3 regions of the Lachnoclostridium sp. Marseille-P6806 genome follow, and region 1 is predicted to be linked to each of the others. Evidence: predicted binding sites of a transcription regulator. Region 1 holds the regulator's gene; each other region holds the start of a gene.
The links. Region 1 encodes Rex, which represses fermentation and respiration genes when NADH is low (regulators of the CRP and FNR family bind a similar motif). Its sites were predicted from a motif close to ATTGTTAANTANTTAACAAT; they were not measured.
Positions count from the first base shown of each region.

Region 2: a site for Rex is predicted at 5,026-5,045, ahead of adhE (bifunctional acetaldehyde-CoA/alcohol dehydrogenase). Genes of this name have one in related genera too.
Region 3: a site for Rex is predicted at 3,754-3,773, ahead of rsxC (electron transport complex subunit RsxC). Genes of this name have one in related genera too.

Region 1 covers NZ_CAXSLG010000002.1:287,748-293,637, forward strand. The annotation lists gene alr (alanine racemase) at 1-75, opposite strand, end outside; gene ACESON_RS03395 (NAD(P)H-hydrate dehydratase) at 89-1,693, opposite strand; gene ACESON_RS03400 (redox-sensing transcriptional repressor Rex) at 1,798-2,511, opposite strand; gene ACESON_RS03405 (DUF6020 family protein) at 2,625-4,526, opposite strand; gene ACESON_RS03410 (glycosyltransferase family 2 protein) at 4,492-5,463, opposite strand; gene ACESON_RS03415 (branched-chain amino acid aminotransferase) at 5,566-5,890, opposite strand, start outside.
Region 2 covers NZ_CAXSLG010000007.1:27,092-32,981, reverse strand. The annotation lists gene ACESON_RS10075 (response regulator) at 1-641, shown strand, start outside; gene ACESON_RS10070 (ATP-binding protein) at 716-2,047, shown strand; gene adhE (bifunctional acetaldehyde-CoA/alcohol dehydrogenase) at 2,271-4,883, opposite strand; gene ACESON_RS10060 (helix-turn-helix domain-containing protein) at 5,248-5,487, opposite strand.
Region 3 covers NZ_CAXSLG010000001.1:110,787-116,676, forward strand. The annotation lists gene rsxE (electron transport complex subunit RsxE) at 1-680, opposite strand, end outside; gene ACESON_RS00465 (RnfABCDGE type electron transport complex subunit G) at 694-1,305, opposite strand; gene ACESON_RS00470 (RnfABCDGE type electron transport complex subunit D) at 1,302-2,228, opposite strand; gene rsxC (electron transport complex subunit RsxC) at 2,245-3,570, opposite strand; gene ACESON_RS00480 (sugar O-acetyltransferase) at 4,364-4,984, shown strand; gene ACESON_RS00485 (sodium-dependent transporter) at 5,087-5,890, opposite strand, start outside.

The DNA of each region.
Region 1 (5,890 bases):
ACGTTTCATGGATTCCATATTAAATCGAATTGCATCTAAATCAATGGGCGCATAAACCCGTGTATACTGCTTCATGATCATTTCCTTCCTATGTCATAGAACGCATTTCCCTATGGCATAAAATACAGTCTGCCAGATTGCCGGCAAGTACGCTGTGAATTCCCCAGCGCCTTGCGGCCTCTTCCCCCGCCAGTCCATGCACATATACGCCTAGAAAAGCAGCATCTGTACATTCCAGCCCTCTTGCCAGAAGTCCGGCAATTACTCCGGTCAGAACATCTCCAGAACCGGCCTTTGCCATGGCGCTGCAGCCGCTGGGATTCAGCCACACATTTCCATCTTTATCCGCTGTAACAGTTGCTGCATCCTTCATCACACACACAACCCCATATCGGCTGCTGTAACTCCTGGCTGCCTGTACCGGATCCTCCTTCAGCTGCTCTACGGAACAGGAACACAGCCTCGCCATTTCTCCCATATGAGGAGTAATAATAATATTTTCTGTAAAATAGCGGGTCAGATAAGGATGGGACGCCACCGTGTTCAGTCCGTCTGCATCCAGAACAATAGGCACAAAAGCATCTGCGAGAATCTGCTCCACCAAATCACAGACATAAGGCTCCCTTCCCAACCCCGGCCCCAGCACAATGACATCGGCCCAGCGGCACTGTTTTTCCAGAAAAAGTTTTCCTTCCTCCAGAGAAAGCTCCTCCGGATCGTAGGTTTCCACAATGGCTTCGGGAAGCTGATTTTGAAGAATTTCCCGGTTTTCCGGAACGGTAAGAAGCTTTACCAGTCCAGCACCTGTTCGGTAGGCAGCCAGTCCGCTTAAATAGGCAGCTCCGCACATTCCCCGGCTTCCTGCAACAATCAGTACCCTTCCGAATGTTCCCTTATTTCCATCTGCCTGCCTATTTCTCAGCCGTTCCAGTTCAGACGGCTCCGGCACCAGTCCATCCCATCCAGAATACTCCAGGCTGTCTTCTGTAAAACCAATATCTGCCGTCCTGACCTGTCCGGCAAAGCCTTTGCCCGGATACAAAAGCAGGCCTGTTTTTTCAAATCCAAAGGTCACCGTTATGTCTGCAGCCAGGGCAGTTCCCATCACTGCTCCTGTAGCAGAATGAATGCCGGAAGGAATATCCACAGCAGTCACCTGTATTTTTCCTGCCTGCTTTTTCTCCTGGAGGTACTCCAGAAGCCGAAAACCGGAGCCCTCCACCGGACGGGAAAGCCCTATTCCGAAAATACCGTCAATGACCACCGGCCATCTGCCTTCCTCCATCTCCTGCTTCCAGAGAACTTCCCCCTTTTGGCCTTCCCAGACCATAGGAATCTGAAGCTTCTCTGCAATTTTCTGCTGAAGCCGGTTTTCCTGGGTAGCCTGTTCCGGATTTCCCCATAGAAGAATCTTTACCCGATATCCCCACCCCTTTAAAATGCGGGCTGCTGCGATTCCGTCTGCGCCGTTATTCCCCATACCGCAAACTGCCAGAATTCCAGAATTCTCTGCAGCGCTCCAGGAAATCTGTCCGGAAATCGCCAGGTCTCTCCGGTTGGATAAAAGGTTCTTTGCTTCTTCTGCCACTGCCAGAGCTGCCCGTTCCATCAGCACCACAGAGGGAATTCCTATTCTCTGAATCGTATCCTGGTCGATCTGCTTCATCTGTGCTCCTGTCACCACATACCTCATATCCTCTCCTCCTAAAGACTCCATCTCCGATCATACACAAACTGCCGGCAGCCCAGGAAGCTTCCTTCCTGTCCGCCGGCAGATGCCCTTGTTTCCTCCTTAAATCACTGATTTGCTTCATCCTTCAGTGATTTACCTGCTTTCAAGGCCGCCCTTTCCCGTTCCTTCTCTCTCTGCTTTTCCTTCCGATCCTCCAGGCTGCACACCCGGTAGGACAGACGCATAAGGCTCTCTGAAAGATGTACGTTCTCAACAACTACATCCTCCGGCACATTCAAATCCACATGTGCAAAATTCCAGATAGCCTTAATCCCCGCCTTTACCAGCCGCTCTGCAATCTCAGGCGCCTTTGTCTTAGGGATCGTCAGCGCAGCCATCTGAACATCGTTATCCTTGATAAACTGCTCCAGATCATCTACCCCGCGAATCTCGATTCCCCTGACAACAAGACCGATCAGTCTGGGATTGATATCAAACATACCTTTAATGATAAATCCGCGCTTTTCAAAATTAGCATAATTGGCAATCGCCTGCCCAAGATTTCCTGCACCAATAATAATCATATGATGCTGTCGGTCAATTCCCAAAATTTTTCCAATTTCCGTATAAAGATATTTAACATTATAGCCGTAGCCCTGCTGACCAAATCCTCCAAAATTATTCAAATCCTGGCGAATCTGAGATGCAGTTACTTTCATTCGAACACTCAGCTCATTGGATGAAATTCGTTCCACTCCAGATTCCAATAATTCTCCAAGGTATCGATAATACCGGGGAAGCCGCGTAATCACAGCCTTTGATATTTCTCTTCCCTCCATGCTTGCCTACTCTCCTGTCTGTCACATATTCGGATGCTGAGCACCCTGTTCATCTAGCTTACATTATACCCGTTTGAGATTTTTCTGTCAAATGCGTTTTCACCATCTTGAAATCATTCCTCCCTTTTTCCGTAAAACACAGCACTCCACAGCACAGGTACACAGAGCATGATTCCCGCCATATACCGTACCAGAATACAGGGACCCGGAGCAAGGGATATCAGATATCCAAGCAAAATTCCCACAGGTGTCAGCCATCTGTACCTTCTTCTTCCAATCAAAAGCCCGCCGCAGAGTACCACTGCCCAGGAATAAAAGGAGGTGTAAAAAGGAATGGACAGCACTGGCAGCTTCTCCTTCAAATTATCATTCTGAAACCACAGATACCAGGGCTTTAACATCGGAAGACGACTCTCCTGCCACACATAGGAGGACGGTTTCATTTCATAAGCCATATAGCAGCTGGAGTCTCCGCCCAGATACCACAGTCCCATGGTATTTAAAAGCGTTGCCCTTACATATTCAGCCGGGAACTGCCGCCCTATGCTCAGCCAGAGTCTGATAAATTCCTCTTTTCCAGACTCAAACGCCTCTGCCTGGAAACCGGCTTTCACTGGATCGGACACATAGTATTTGTAGGCCTCCAGATTTTCTCTGGGAAGGTAGGCTGTAAGCTCCTCCTTTTCTTCTTCTGCCAGCTCCTCTCTGTGATACACATAGGTTCTCGCCATCTGCTGCATGGGAACACTCAGCATCTCCGCCACGCTTCCCTTAGAGGCATGAAGCGCCTGTTCCAGCCCATAGTTCACCCCTGTGCTGCCTGCTACAGAAAGGCAAAGAATCAGGCTCAATTCCGGAAGAAACCCTCCGCGCCTTCCCCTGAATCTCATAATCATCCACACCGTCATCATACACAAAACTGTCAGCAAAAACCCATAGGACGCATTGTTTCGAAAGGTTCCCATAAGGACTGCCGCCATCAGAAATCCAGCCAGCGCTTTTCCCCGATATACTTTCTGAGCCCTGGTCATATCACAGATACAGACAAACACCACCAGAAACAGGCCTCCAAATATGGTATCCTTGGTCGTACTGATTCCGAGCACCTGAAAAAAGGGGAAAAGCAGGTAAAATGCCGTCACCGCCCCGCGAATCTTCCATGGAAGTCCCCATTTTGCAAGAAATGATGCTGCAAATGCCATACAGCCGGTCAAAATTCCAATCTGCAGCAGGGACTGGAGCGCCAGCCCTGCGTTGTAGCTGCCAAACAGAGTATTCCCTGCCTCAAACAGCCAGCCGCACAAATAGGTGTGAAGAAGCGGATGGTGAGTGCTGTAATTTCCTGTCCAGTACATATCCCACTGCCAGGTCATGTCATAACAGTAAAGTCCTGGATAAAACGCCAGAAAACAGGGAAGGTATCCCAGAAACAAAAGAAGCCAACTTTTAAAAAATACCGATGAGGCTCTTTTTTTCCCTCTTTTACAGCAGGCTTCTTGCTCTGGAAGAAGCCCCCCAAGCCTGTAAAGAAACGGTTCCAGATAGGCAGAAAGCGCCACTGCTGTAAAAAACGTCCAGGCCCAGCTTTGCCAGCTGTCCAGATATACCTGCCGGCCTGCCGCAAGCTCTCCGGCTGCAGCCAAAAACTGTGTCCCCTCAGATACGTTCCCTAAATCACCTGTTTCCATGAAACGCAGTCCCATTCCCAAAAGCTCTGTAAAACAAAGCATTACTGAGAGAAGCTGCGCCGAAAACGCCAGACAGCAGTTTTCTTTCCAGTCCTCCGCCATACGTCCGACAAGAAAGAAACCTGACGCAAACAGAAAAAGAGACAGCAGGCTTTTGTGGAGCAAAAGCATCTCTGTCAGTCCCAGCTGCTTTTTCATGCGGCTGACCCCATAGACAGCTCCCCAGGCCCAGAGAAGCTGCAGGATCCAAAAACCTCCTCTGATTCTTTTCCCGTCTCCCTCACATCTCTTTTTATTTTGATTTCGCAATATCATAGTTTCCATCATCTTTTATTTTTTTCCTGTACATTTCACATGCGATTTGAAGCCGGAATTCAAATTCCTGCTTATGCTTCTGAATAATGGTCTGCAGAATCATTCCGGCAAACAGGGCTAATACTGCCGTAATTGCACAAAAACCGCATACCATCAGTGTAGGAAATTGCGGAACAAGCCCTGTTTTCAGATACTCCTTCATAATCGGTACAAAGAACCAGAAAGAAAGAACCAGCAGAATCAGAGCAATCCTGCCGAAAAAACCCAGGGGCTTATAGTCCCTGTAGAGCTTTCCTATGGTTTTTATTACCCGGATTCCGTCAGAAACAGTATTTAATTTGGACACACTTCCCTCCGGCCGATCGCGATAATCAATGGGGATATTTTTCAGAGCCATGTTTTTGTCCACTGCATGAATTGTCATTTCTGTTTCAATCTCAAATCCCTTAGAAAGCACCGGAAATGTTTTGACAAAGGCATAACTGAATGCCCTGCATCCAGTCATCACATCTTTGATATCGGTCCGGAAAAGACTGTTAATGGCTGCTCTCACCATGGAATTTCCCACATTGTGAAAGGGCCTTTTGTTTTCTGCAAAATAGGTCGAGGACAAACGATCTCCAATAACCATATCTGCCTGCTCCTCTAAAACAGCCTTTGCCATAATCGGCCCGCATTCTGCCGGATAAGTATCATCTCCGTCTACCATAATATAACATCTGGCGTCAATTTCCCGGAACATTCTCCGGATCACATTGCCCTTTCCCTGCTGATGCTCATAACGCACCACAGCCCCCGCCTGTCTGGCAATCTGGTCTGTGTTGTCTTTGGAATTGTTGTCATATACATAAACCACTGCTTCCGGAAGAACGCGCTTCCAATCTGCCACTACCTTTGCAATGGTACAGCTTTCATTGTAGCAGGGTATCAGTACAGCAATTTTGTCCATATCTACTCTCCTGTACGCTCAAAAAGCCCTCCGGAAACCTTACATTCCCGGAGGACTTTTTTTGTTTCATATTTGTCTGTTCTGTCCAAGCAAGACTGACTATTATACAATCTTGCGAATCCAGCCTTCCGGCGCTTCCACCGTTCCCATCTGAATTCCAGTCAGAGTTTCATACAGCTTCTTCGTAATAGGGCCCATCTCTGTCATGCCGCTGGGGAAGCAGATTTCTTTTCCGTGATCCACCACTTTTCCTACTGGGGAAATCACAGCTGCCGTTCCGCACAGGCCGCACTCGGCAAAATCTGACAGCTCGGAAAGCTTCACCGGCCGCTGAGTAACCTTCAAACCAAGATAATGCTCTGCCACATAAACAAGAGAACGTCTGGTAATAGACGGCAAAATAGAGTCAGACTTAGGGGTTACCACC
Region 2 (5,890 bases), on a different contig from region 1:
CCTGCTTTTTGGGAGGAGCTGAGTTTCTGAACACATTTCAGCCTGGCGTTTATCAGATTGTTTTTATGGATATTTTTATGAAAGGGATTAATGGCATTGACACGGCCAGAAAGCTGCGGGAAATCGATCACGCCTGTCTTCTGGTTTTCCTCACTTTCTCCAGTGATTTTATGCCTGATGCCTTTTCTTTTCATGCCTTTGATTATATTACCAAGCCTTTTTCTGAGAGACGGCTCTTTCAGGTCCTGGATGATGCCCAGAAACATTTTCCAAAGCAGACGCCCTGTATCAACATTGTCAGCGGCCGGCAGACGATTCCTCTTCTGCTGTCTGATATTGTGTCTGTGGTAAATGATGCCCATTATCTGGATATTTGCACAAAGGACGGAAAACATCTGCGCAGCCGTATGACTGCTGAAAATTTTCTTCGGCTTACCGGTCATGATCCGCGTTTTCTGTCAGTTAACCGGGGAATTCTTGTCAATGCAGATTATATACATGCCCTTACAAAGAAAGCCTGCATTCTGACTGACGGCACAAGCTTTCCTGTTCGCGTCCGGGACAGCCAGAAGCTGGAAAATGCGCTTCGCCAATACCATTTCTCCTGGCTTCGCAGCGAACATCATCACAGGCACACCTGAGTTTTTCTCCGCATTCCTGCAAAACAGACATTTTCCGAAAAATTTCTTCTTACATTATAAAGGAGGATCCTACCATGAATTTTCTGGCAAGTTTTGTTCAATTTCTTGTTCTGATTCCTGCTGCTCTCCTGTGCTATCTTCCCATGAAAACCAAGCTGCGCTATTCTCCCGCCCGCACAGCAGGACTTTTTGGACTCGTATATCTATTTTTCATTCCTGCTGCCGCATGGATTCTGACGTTTTTTCATATTGGTGCCAATGCAGTCATGTTTCCAGTTATTGCTATATTCTTTCTGTTTTACTGGAAAACGCTGAACGTGTCTCTTTCCAAGGCACTTGCTGTTTATATCCTCAACTGCTCCCTGTTGTCCTTTTGTTACCTCTATTCTATTGCCTTTAGCGCCTGGTTCCATCCCTATGGAACGTATCTGGATGTTTTTCTTGATACTGTTTTGTTTCAGCTTTTTGCCTCTCTTTTTTTAACGCTGATTCTTTCTTTTTCTTTCAGCAAAAAACTTGCCCACCTGATCGAATGTCTGGACATTGAGCACATCTGGTATATTACCCTGCCTGTTTCCGGCTTCTTTCTTTTGTTTAATATCCAGTGTATTCCTCATTCCTACGAAACCCTGCATGTCAACCGCGTTTTTTTCATATTCCTGATCTGTATCACGCTGCTCCTGGGGCTTCTCCTGTTTCTCTGCGTTCTTTTCTATCATACGGTTACTCTTTTAATCGACTCCTTTCGCCAGCAGGAACGGACGCATTTTCTTGAAATCCAGGCGGAACAGTACAACATCCTTTATAACCATATGGAGCAGACGCGGCACCTGCGCCACGATTTTAAGCATTCTGTCCACGCGCTTTCTGTCCTGGCAAACAGCGGAGACGTGGAAAATCTGAAGAAATATTTAGCAGACTATGAACAGCAGGTGCTGACGCTGGACAAGCTGCGCCCCTTCTGCAAAAACGCAGTACTCAATGCCTTGTTTCATCACTATTATGCCATGGCGCAGTCGGCAGAAATCCGTACAGAATGGCACATTTCCATTCCTGATCCTCTGACAATTTCCACTCTGGATCTGTCCAGTCTGATGGGAAATATTCTGGAAAATGCCATTGCGGGATGCCGGACAGTTCCGGAAAAAGAGCGATATTTCATTCTGACTATTGAAATTCTGGAACAAAACAGTCTGTATATCGTCTCTTCCAACAGCTCTGACGGAAACCTGAAAAAGGAATCCGGCATTTACCAGACTACCAAAAGCCAGCTAAACAGTCAGACACAGAGGGAACATGGAATCGGCCTGTATTCCATCCGAACACTGGCTGAAAAATACAATGGTATGTCGCAGTTTTCTTATGATAACGGACAATTTTGTGTAGATGTAGTTTTAAAGCTGTGAAAAGAAGCTCGCGAGCGAGCTTCTCCGCCTGCGGCGGGTTGCTTCTGCAACAAAATTCTCTGCCGCCGCATGGCGATCCTCGCGGAGCGTTTTTATGTCATAGGATGCTCTTTCCTATGACATAAAAAAGAGACTGGATGGGAGTCTCCGCTATCTTCGGTTTCTCCGCATTCAGTCTCTGATTTTGTTTTATTGTATTTTATTATATTTTTCTGTATTTCTCTTATTTTCCGTAGTAAGCTCTCAGATACATTTCCTTGATTTCGCTCATCAGCGGATATCTCGGGTTTGCGCCTGTGCACTGGTCATCAAATGCCTGCTCTACCATTGCATCCAGAGTATCCAGGAAGTACTTCTCATCTACGCCGTACTCAGCGATGGTTTTCTTTACGCCTACAGCAGCCTTCAGCTCTTCGATCTTATCGATCAGCTTCTTAACAGCTTCTTCGTCATTTGCAGCCTGAATACCTACAAAACGTGCGCACTCAGCGTATCTTGCTCTGGTATGCGGATACTGATACTGAGAGAAGGTTCCCATCTTTCTCGGGCACTCAGCAGCGTTAAACTCTACTACCAGGGAAATTAACAGTGCGTTTGCAATACCATGAGGCAGGTGATGGAATGCGCCCAGCTTGTGAGCCATGGAATGACATACACCCAGGAATGCATTTGCAAATGCCATACCAGCCATGCAGGAAGCGTCAGCCATTTTGCTTCTTGCCTCTACATTGCTGCCGTCGCTGTAAGCGGTGGGCAGGTATTCAAATACGTTCTTCATTGCCTTCAGAGCCAGACCATCTGTGTAGTCAGTTGCCATAACAGAAGCATAAGCCTCCAGAGCATGAGTCAGAACGTCTACGCCAGATGCGCTGGTCAGTCCCTTAGGCTGGCTCATCATATTGTCAGTATCTACGATTGCCATATTCGGCAGAAGCTGATAGTCAGCCAGCGGATATTTCACGCCAGTCTCCTGATCTGTAATAACAGCAAACGGAGTTACCTCAGAACCTGTACCGGAAGAAGTCGGAACTGCTACAAAGTAAGCCTTCTCACCCATCTTCGGGAAGGTGTATACACGTTTCCGGATATCGATGAAGCGCATTGCCATATCCTGGAAATCTACTTCCGGATGCTCGTACATTACCCACATGATCTTACCTGCATCCATTGCGGAACCGCCGCCCAGTGCGATAATTACATCTGGCTGGAAAGCAGTCATAGCCTTTGCACCAGCCTGTGCATTTGCCAGGGTCGGATCCGGCTGAACATCAGAGAAGCACTGGTAAACAATACCCATCTCGTCCAGCTTGTCAGTAATCGGCTTGGTGTAGCCATTCATATATAAGAAGGAGTCTGTTACAATAAATGCTCTCTTCTTGTGCATAACAGTGCCCAGCTCATCCAGGGCTACCGGCAGACAGCCCTTCTTAAAGTATACCTTCTCCGGTGCGCGGAACCACAGCATATTCTCTCTCCTCTCAGCAACAGTCTTAATGTTCAGCAGATGCTTCACGCCTACGTTCTCAGATACAGAGTTGCCGCCCCAGGAGCCGCAGCCCAGCGTCAGAGACGGAGCCAGCTTGAAGTTGTACAGATCACCGATACCGCCGTGAGAAGAAGGAGTATTAATCAGGATACGGCAGGTTTTCATTGCTTCTGCGTGCTTCATAATCTTTTCCTGCTCATTTACGTTAACGTACAGGGAAGCAGTATGTCCGTAACCGCCGTCTGCAACCAGACGCTCAGCCTTTACGATTGCCTCGTCAAAGGTCTCAGCCTTGTACATAGCCAGTACCGGAGACAGCTTCTCATGAGCAAATTCCTCGCTGATATCTACAGACTCAACCTCACCGATCAGAATCTTGGTATCAACCGGAACCTCAACGCCAGCCAGCTGTGCAATCTTATAAGCGCTCTGTCCTACAATCTTTGCATTCAGAGAACCATTGATCAGAATGGTCTTTCTTACCTTATCCAGCTCTTCCGGCTTCAGGAAGTAGCAACCGCGGTATGCGAATTCTTTCTTTACTTCATCATAAACAGATGCCAGGACAGTTACAGACTGCTCAGAAGCACAAATCATACCGTTATCAAAGGTTTTGGAATGAATAATGGAGTTTACTGCCATCTTAATATCAGCAGTGTCGTCCAGAATAACCGGGGTATTTCCTGCGCCTACGCCCAGCGCCGGTTTTCCGGAAGAATAAGCTGCCTTAACCATACCCGGGCCGCCGGTTGCCAGAATAATATCTGCATCCTTCATAACTGTGTTGGTCAGCTCCAGAGACGGTACGTCAATCCATCCGATAATTCCCTCCGGTGCGCCAGCCTTAACAGCTGCATCCAGAACAACCTTTGCTGCTGCAATGGTAGATTCTTTTGCACGGGGATGTGGGGAAATAATAATTGCATTTCTTGTTTTCAGGCAAATCAGAGTTTTGAAAATAGCAGTGGAGGTCGGGTTTGTAGTAGGAATAACTGCTGCTACCAGACCGATAGGCTCTGCAATTTTCTTGATTCCGTACGCCTTATCTTCTTCTACCACACCGCAGGTTTTGGTGTTCTTGTAAGCATTGTAAATATACTCTGCTGCATAGTTATTTTTAATAACCTTATCTTCTACAACACCCATGCCGGTCTCGGCCACTGCCATCTTAGCCAGCGGGATTCTCATTTTGTTGGCTGCAGATGCTGCCTCGTAGAAAATTTTATCGACCTGCTCCTGAGTAAAGGTAGCAAAAATCTTCTGAGCCTCACGCATTGCCTGCATCTTTACTTCCAGAGCTTCTACATTGTCAATGATTTCGGGAACTGCAATTGTCTGCTTCTCTGCCATTGTCACTTATCCTCCATAAAATAATGATAAAAGTAATGATATCCTAAAAGTTTTTTCTGTTTCCTATATTCAAGTCCGACATAAAATATCTCATTTAAAAGTCGATATTTTTTTAACAATGTCACTATAAGCATTATACTTGCTCGTTAAATAATTGTCAATGAAATGATATCTAATTTTTAAACTTTTTTTCATTCTTTTATATGCAAAATGTATAAAACCCTGATTTTGTTTTCATGAATTACCGCGGTGAAGAGTGAAATTTTTTAAATAGAATACGAAATAATGATATTATGAATCTGTCAGATTTTCTTCTAAGGGCTCCCTGGCCTGGTTTACGTTGTTCCTTCTTTCTTCTGATAAATTATTCATCCGGCTCCAGATCATCAAAAATATCAGAATCATAAAACTCGCGAATCGTTACGCCAAGACCATCTGCTATTCTGTTGATATTAACGATTCCCGGATTCTTGCTTTTTCCATTTACAATACTTTTATAAGTTGACGCAGGAATCCCGGCCTTATAGGTAACGGAATATCCACTCAGCTTTTTTTCCTTACATAATTCTGTAATTCTATAGCTTGTTGCTTCACTTATCGTCATCAGAAGAATCCTCCTTATTATGGACTAGTTTAGTCGAATTTTGGAAGATCTTAGGGCGATATATCGCCCTACCAGTGATGATTTTGTAATTTTTATTTTATTTTCTTACAGTCCATAAATGGAGTATACTTTCTGTTCTGGGAAAGTCGCAATTCCGGTGCGTAGCGCCTATTCTCGCATGGGCTTTTATTATTAGTCTTTCTTGTTGGGGTTTTCTTGTCGGGCTTTTCTTGTTAAGGTTTTCTTAATTGAGTTTTTCTTGTTAGGTTTTTCTTGTTGGAGTTTTATTGTTGGGGTTTTCTTGTTGGGCTTTCTTGTTGAGCTTTTATCTCGTAGTTCTTTTATATTTCGTAGTCCTTTTATTTCATGGTTCTTTTATTTCATAGGCCAAACTTCTTTTATA
Region 3 (5,890 bases), on a different contig from region 1:
GCCTCATGGTTTGCCTGACATGCAGAGCCGCTGCAGGTTAAGCAGTTGCCGCCGCAGGCCAGCTTGGAAGGAGCCACAGAGCCATTAGTAGCAGAGGGAGCCTTAAATTTGTTCTGAAGGGCAGTCAGGCCAGCCAGTACAAAGAATGCTCCGGGTGCCAGACCGAAAATAGCAATACGGTAATTTTCCGGAATCAGCTCAATACCGAAAATGGAGCCAGAACCAAGGATCTCACGGAAAATAGCAATACAGGTCAGACCTACAGTAAATCCAAGACCCATACCAATACCATCAAAAGCGGATTCCACAGGACCGTTCTTTGCTGCATATGCCTCAGCGCGGCCAAGGATAATACAGTTTACTACGATCAGCGGAATAAAAATACCCAGTGACTCATACAGGCTCGGAATATATGCCTGCAGAAGCAGCTGTACAATAGTAACCAGAGAAGCAACAATTACAATATATGCCGGAATACGTACCCGATCCGGAATAATTTTCCGCAATGCGGAAATAAATAAGTTAGAGAAAACCAGAACTGCCGTTGTGGACAGTCCCATGCCGACGCCGTTGATGGCGGTTGTGGTAACTGCCAGAGTCGGACACATACCAAGCATCAGGACGAAGGTCGGGTTTTCTTTAATAATACCGTTATATAAACGTTCTACACATTTATTCATGACTTCCTACCTCCTACTGTGCCAGGCAGTTCTTTACATAGTAAACTGCCCCGTTTACTGCACCAGTTACTGCATTTGAAGTAATGGTCGCACCGCTGATTGCATTAATCTCATTCTCTGCGGAAGCGCCGTTTTTGGTAACAGTAAATGAATCTACATTCTTGCCTGCATACTGGCCTTTCCATTCCGGCTTGTCTGCATTCATACCAAGACCTGCTGTCTCAGCCAGAGTTAAAAACTCAATGCCGGAAACTGTGCCGTCTGCTTCAATACCTACAGAAACGGTAATTGCGCCGCCATATCCGTCCTTGGAGGTAGAGGTAACAACATATCCCACCTCTGCGCCGGAAGCATCCTTGCCGCTTACTGCCTCATCCACAGTTACATTGCCATAGCCCAGGCCTGAAATCTCCGTATTGGCTGCTGCCAGAGCATCTGCAGAACCAGCCTCCTCAAAGGTCTCTGCTGCCGGTAGAACTGTCTTATAAGCCTCTGCCTTGGCAGCCATCTCAGCCGCAGCAATGGGAGCCTTTGTAATCTCATAAACACCGCCCAGACATGCACCGGACACCAGTGTGATGGCAAACAGGATCATGGCATCTTTCATAAATCCGCCTTTACTCATGATTTTTTGCCCTCCTTTCCAAATGGTGTCGGAAGAGTGAAGCGCTCAATCAGCGGAACCAGCAGGTTGCTGATGATAATTGCGTAGGAAACACCCTCCGCAGAACCGCCGAAAATACGGAACAGTCCTGTCAGAATACCTAAAAGAATACCGAACACAATCTGGCCCTTTGGTGTGATCGGGCTGGTCACATAGTCCGTTGCCATAAAAAAGGCACCGAAAATCAGACCGCCGCCGCAAAGGTGAGCCAGTACATAATTCAGATCCTGCTGTCCAAAAATAAATACGAAAACAGCGGTGGTCAGAATATAGGTAACCGGAATTCTCAGGGAAATCACTTTTTTCACAACCAGGTAAGCTGCACCGATTAACAGGGCAATCACAGAAACCTCACCAATGGTTCCCGGAATCTTACCAATAAACATCGCTGCTACATCTACACTCTCGCCTGCCTTTAATACTGCCAGAGGAGTTGCTCCCGTCCAGCCGTCCAGAGTAAATGCAGACATCTGGCCGGTAAAGGAAATCAGCAGGAAGCATCTTGCTGCCAGAGCCGGGTTCATAAAGTTCTGTCCCAGACCGCCGTAAAGCTGCTTTACTACAATAATGGCGAACACACCGCCCAGAGCCGGAATCCACAGGGCAATCTCCGGCGGCATATTAAGCGCCAGAATCATACCGGTAACAACGGCACTGAAATCACTGATGGTACAGGGTCTTTTTGTAATCTTTTCAAATACATACTCACTCAGCACGCAGGCCGCAATGGTTACAATCAGAACCAGCAGCGCGTGAAGCCCAAACTGAAATACACCAAAGGCTGTAGCCGGAAGCATGGCAATCGCCACATCCACCATAATGCTCTGGGTCGTCTCATTGCTCCGAACGTGCGGGGATGAGGATACGTTTAATAATTTACTCATGTCTTATCTTCCCCTCCTACGCTTTCTTTCTGCGGTTTGCTGCAACCGTTTTTCTCATTTCCTTGAAGGCCTGGGTCAGAGGACGCTTAGCCGGACAGATAAAGGTACAGCTTCCGCACTCCATACATTCCATGCCGCCAACCTTTTCAAAGGCCTTACAGTCGCCCTTTAAGGCTGCCTTCATCATCTTTACCGGCACAATATGGCTGGGACATACGCTTACGCACTTGCCACAGCGGATACAGGGCGTCTCTGCATTGGCAGCAACCTCGTCCTTGCTCATGCACAGCAGAGCGGAGTTAGTCTTTGTCACCGGAATATCCGTTCCAAATAAAGCCATACCCATCATAGGGCCGCCTGCAATCAGCTTCTCCGGCTCTGTTTTAAAGCCGCCTGCTGCCTCGATCAGCTCCTGCATATTGGTACCGATCTTCACCTGGAAGTTCTGGGGATTTGCAATCGCATCACCCGTCACGGTAACTACGCGGCGCATCAGCGGCGTTGTCTTACATACAGCATTATATACGGAAATAACCGTGTCAACGTTATCTACAATACAGCCAGCGTCCGCAGGAAGCATGGAGGAATTCACCTTTCTTCCAGTTACTGCATAAATCAGAGAACGCTCACCGCCCTGAGGATACTTGGTCTGCAAAGGACATACCTCAATCCGGGACTCGTCCTTTACCAGCTCCTGAAGCTTTTTAATTGCCTCCGGCTTGTTATTCTCAATGCCGATTACACCCTTGGCGTTGTCAAACAGCTGAAGGATCACCTTCAGACCGCCTACTAACTTCTCCGGCTCTTCCATCATCAAACGGTAGTCAGATGTCAGATATGGCTCACACTCTGCACCATTCACCAGAATATATTCGATTTTACTCTCATCCTTTGGTGCCAGCTTTACATGTGTGGGGAATCCAGCTCCGCCCAGACCTACAATTCCGGCCTCCTTCACAATATCGCGGATCTCCTGCTTTGACAGCTTTGCCGGATCGCGGTCTGCACCCAGCCCCTCTACAGCAGTGTACTCACCATCATTTTCCACCACAATGGAGTTTACCATTGCACCGTTTGCAACACGCCTCGGCTCAACTGCTTTGACCGTTCCGGAAACAGAACAGATAACATTTGCAGAAATGAAGCCGCTGGCTTCGCCGATTTTCTGGCCTGCCAGAACCTTGTCACCCTTTTTCACCAGCGGAATCGCCGGAGCGCCGATGTGCTGAGACATTGGATAAACCAGATCTCCCTTCGGCATCAGGATCTGTACCGGCTTGTGCTCGGACAATTCTTTTCCTTCATAAGGATGAACGCCGCCTTTAAATGTAGCCAATCCCATGAATCCTTACCCTCTTTCTCTACTTTTTTCTTGCATTTTATTGACAAAATCTCTCACCTTGTCATCCATATCAGTATAACATAATTAAACAGGCCATTCAATTCCATTTTTCTCCTTGTATACTGTGTATATAATACATTTCTCGACCATTTTGTCTCATTTCTAAGTAGTTTTCGACTATTTTTTGTTAATAAAAAAACAAGTTTTTCTGTTTTTGTATTTATTATGTTTTTCTAAAAAAACAATTTATTTTTTATGAATTCCAATGATTCAAGAAAAAGGGTGAAATGAGGAAAAAACTGACAGGAGAGCTGATTTCCTGCGGCTGTCAGATTGTGAAATTTTTGTTCATTTTTAGCGTTTTTTATGAAAATTTTGGATTTATTGTTTTTTCTTATTTATATTAATAAGTATTGTTATTTATTTTTATTTAAAAAATTTTTTCAATTTTTTTGAAAGAAGTGCAATAAAACTCACTGCCTCTGCATTAACTAATTGAACGGATGAAAAGAGGAACGCTCTGAAGCAGAACATGCGGCAAAAAACCTATCAAGAACATTTACGAGATCCCTTGATGCATTACACTCTATCACACACCGCCGCAGCTCCTGTACAGGGGCAGACTCCTTTTCAAAAAACCTTAAAAATTAGGGTTGCAACCAAAAGAAGCGGGATTTCCCACAGCTCAACAAACTGTGAAAAATCCCGCTTCTTTTTTATACTCTCCTCAAAACAGAAAAACGTGATAAAATAGAAAAATAAAAACCACGAAACCATACAGGGAGGTATTTCTATGACTCAACCAGAACGCCGCGATGCATCTATGGCCTATATCAGCGATGACGCTGTCATGGAAGAACAGCGCCAGTGCCGCAGGATTCTTCAGCGGTTTAATTTTGCCGATCGCTCTGACTTTGAAGGTCTGGCTGCCATCGTAAAAGAGCTTCTCGGTAAATCCGATCACGCCTTTATTAACCCGCCCTTTTTCTGTGACTACGGAAAGCATATTGAAGTGGGCAAAAACTTCTATGCCAATTACAATTGTACCATTCTTGATGTAGCAAAAGTAACTATCGGAGACAACTGCATGCTGGCTCCTAACGTAGCCATCTATACAGCAGGCCATCCCCTCCACCCGGTATCCCGTAATTCTCTATATGAATACGGAATTCCCGTTACCATTGGAAACAACGTCTGGATTGGCGGCAATGCAGTGATTCTTCCCGGCGTCACCATCGGAAATAATGTGGTAATCGGTGGGGGAAGCGTAGTGACAAAAGATATTCCCGACTGGTCTCTGGCAGCAGGCAATCCCTGTCGGGTACTGAGAAAAATAACGGAAGAGGATAAGCGGTACTATTTCCGGGATCTGGAATTTGATGAGGAAGCCTGGGATACCATTTCCAAACTGTAGCAAAACTGCCGCCAGTCCTGAACGGATACTTCCGTTCTGACTGACGGCAGAAATCATATTCCAGTCTGATTTTCTGCTTGTCTATTTTATTTTGCTTCTTTATCAGCCGATTCCGCCTACTGCCGCACCGACTAACAGTACCAGAATACAGATTCCGCAAAATCCGTATTTTCCAAGGGGATAAAACCATCCGCCCAGGGGCTCTTTTCGTCCTTTGTTTACTTCTTTCTCTACAAAGACTTTTCCCAGAACCCAGAAAAACATGATTCCAGCAATTCCCGCCCCCAAAGGACAGATATAGATGGATACTACATCCATCCAGTCTGATACGATACCCTGAATGCAGAGAGAAACTGCTGCTCCAGTCAGTCCAACTGCTGCGCAGGCGGATTTTCTGCCTATATGAAACTTTTCCTGAACTGTGGCAATCGGAGCCTCATACAGGTTGATCAGAGATGTGATTCCCGCAAAGGTCACAGCCACAAAAAAGATCATGGCGATGATACGTCCTCCTGCCATCCCCTTAAACAGATTTGGCAGGAAAATAAACATCAGCCCCGGGCCGCCCTGATCCAGCTGGGCCCCCACCGTAGCCATGGCAGGAATCAGCACCAGCGCCGCCAGTATAGCTGCCAGAGTGTCAAAAAATGCCACATTTCTGGCTGATGCAGGAATATCTTCCTGATCATCCAGATAAGAGCCGTAAATCAAGGTTCCATTTCCAGCTACAGACAGGGAGAAAAAGGCCTGTCCCATAGCATAAATAATTACCTGAGGGTTGAAAAAGGCCGCCGGATCAATGCGGAAAATATAGCGATATCCCGATATTGCCCCCGGCTGAAATGCAATGTATATCCCCAGCCCCAAAAACAAAAAGAAAAACAGGGGCATCAGAATCTTATTCAC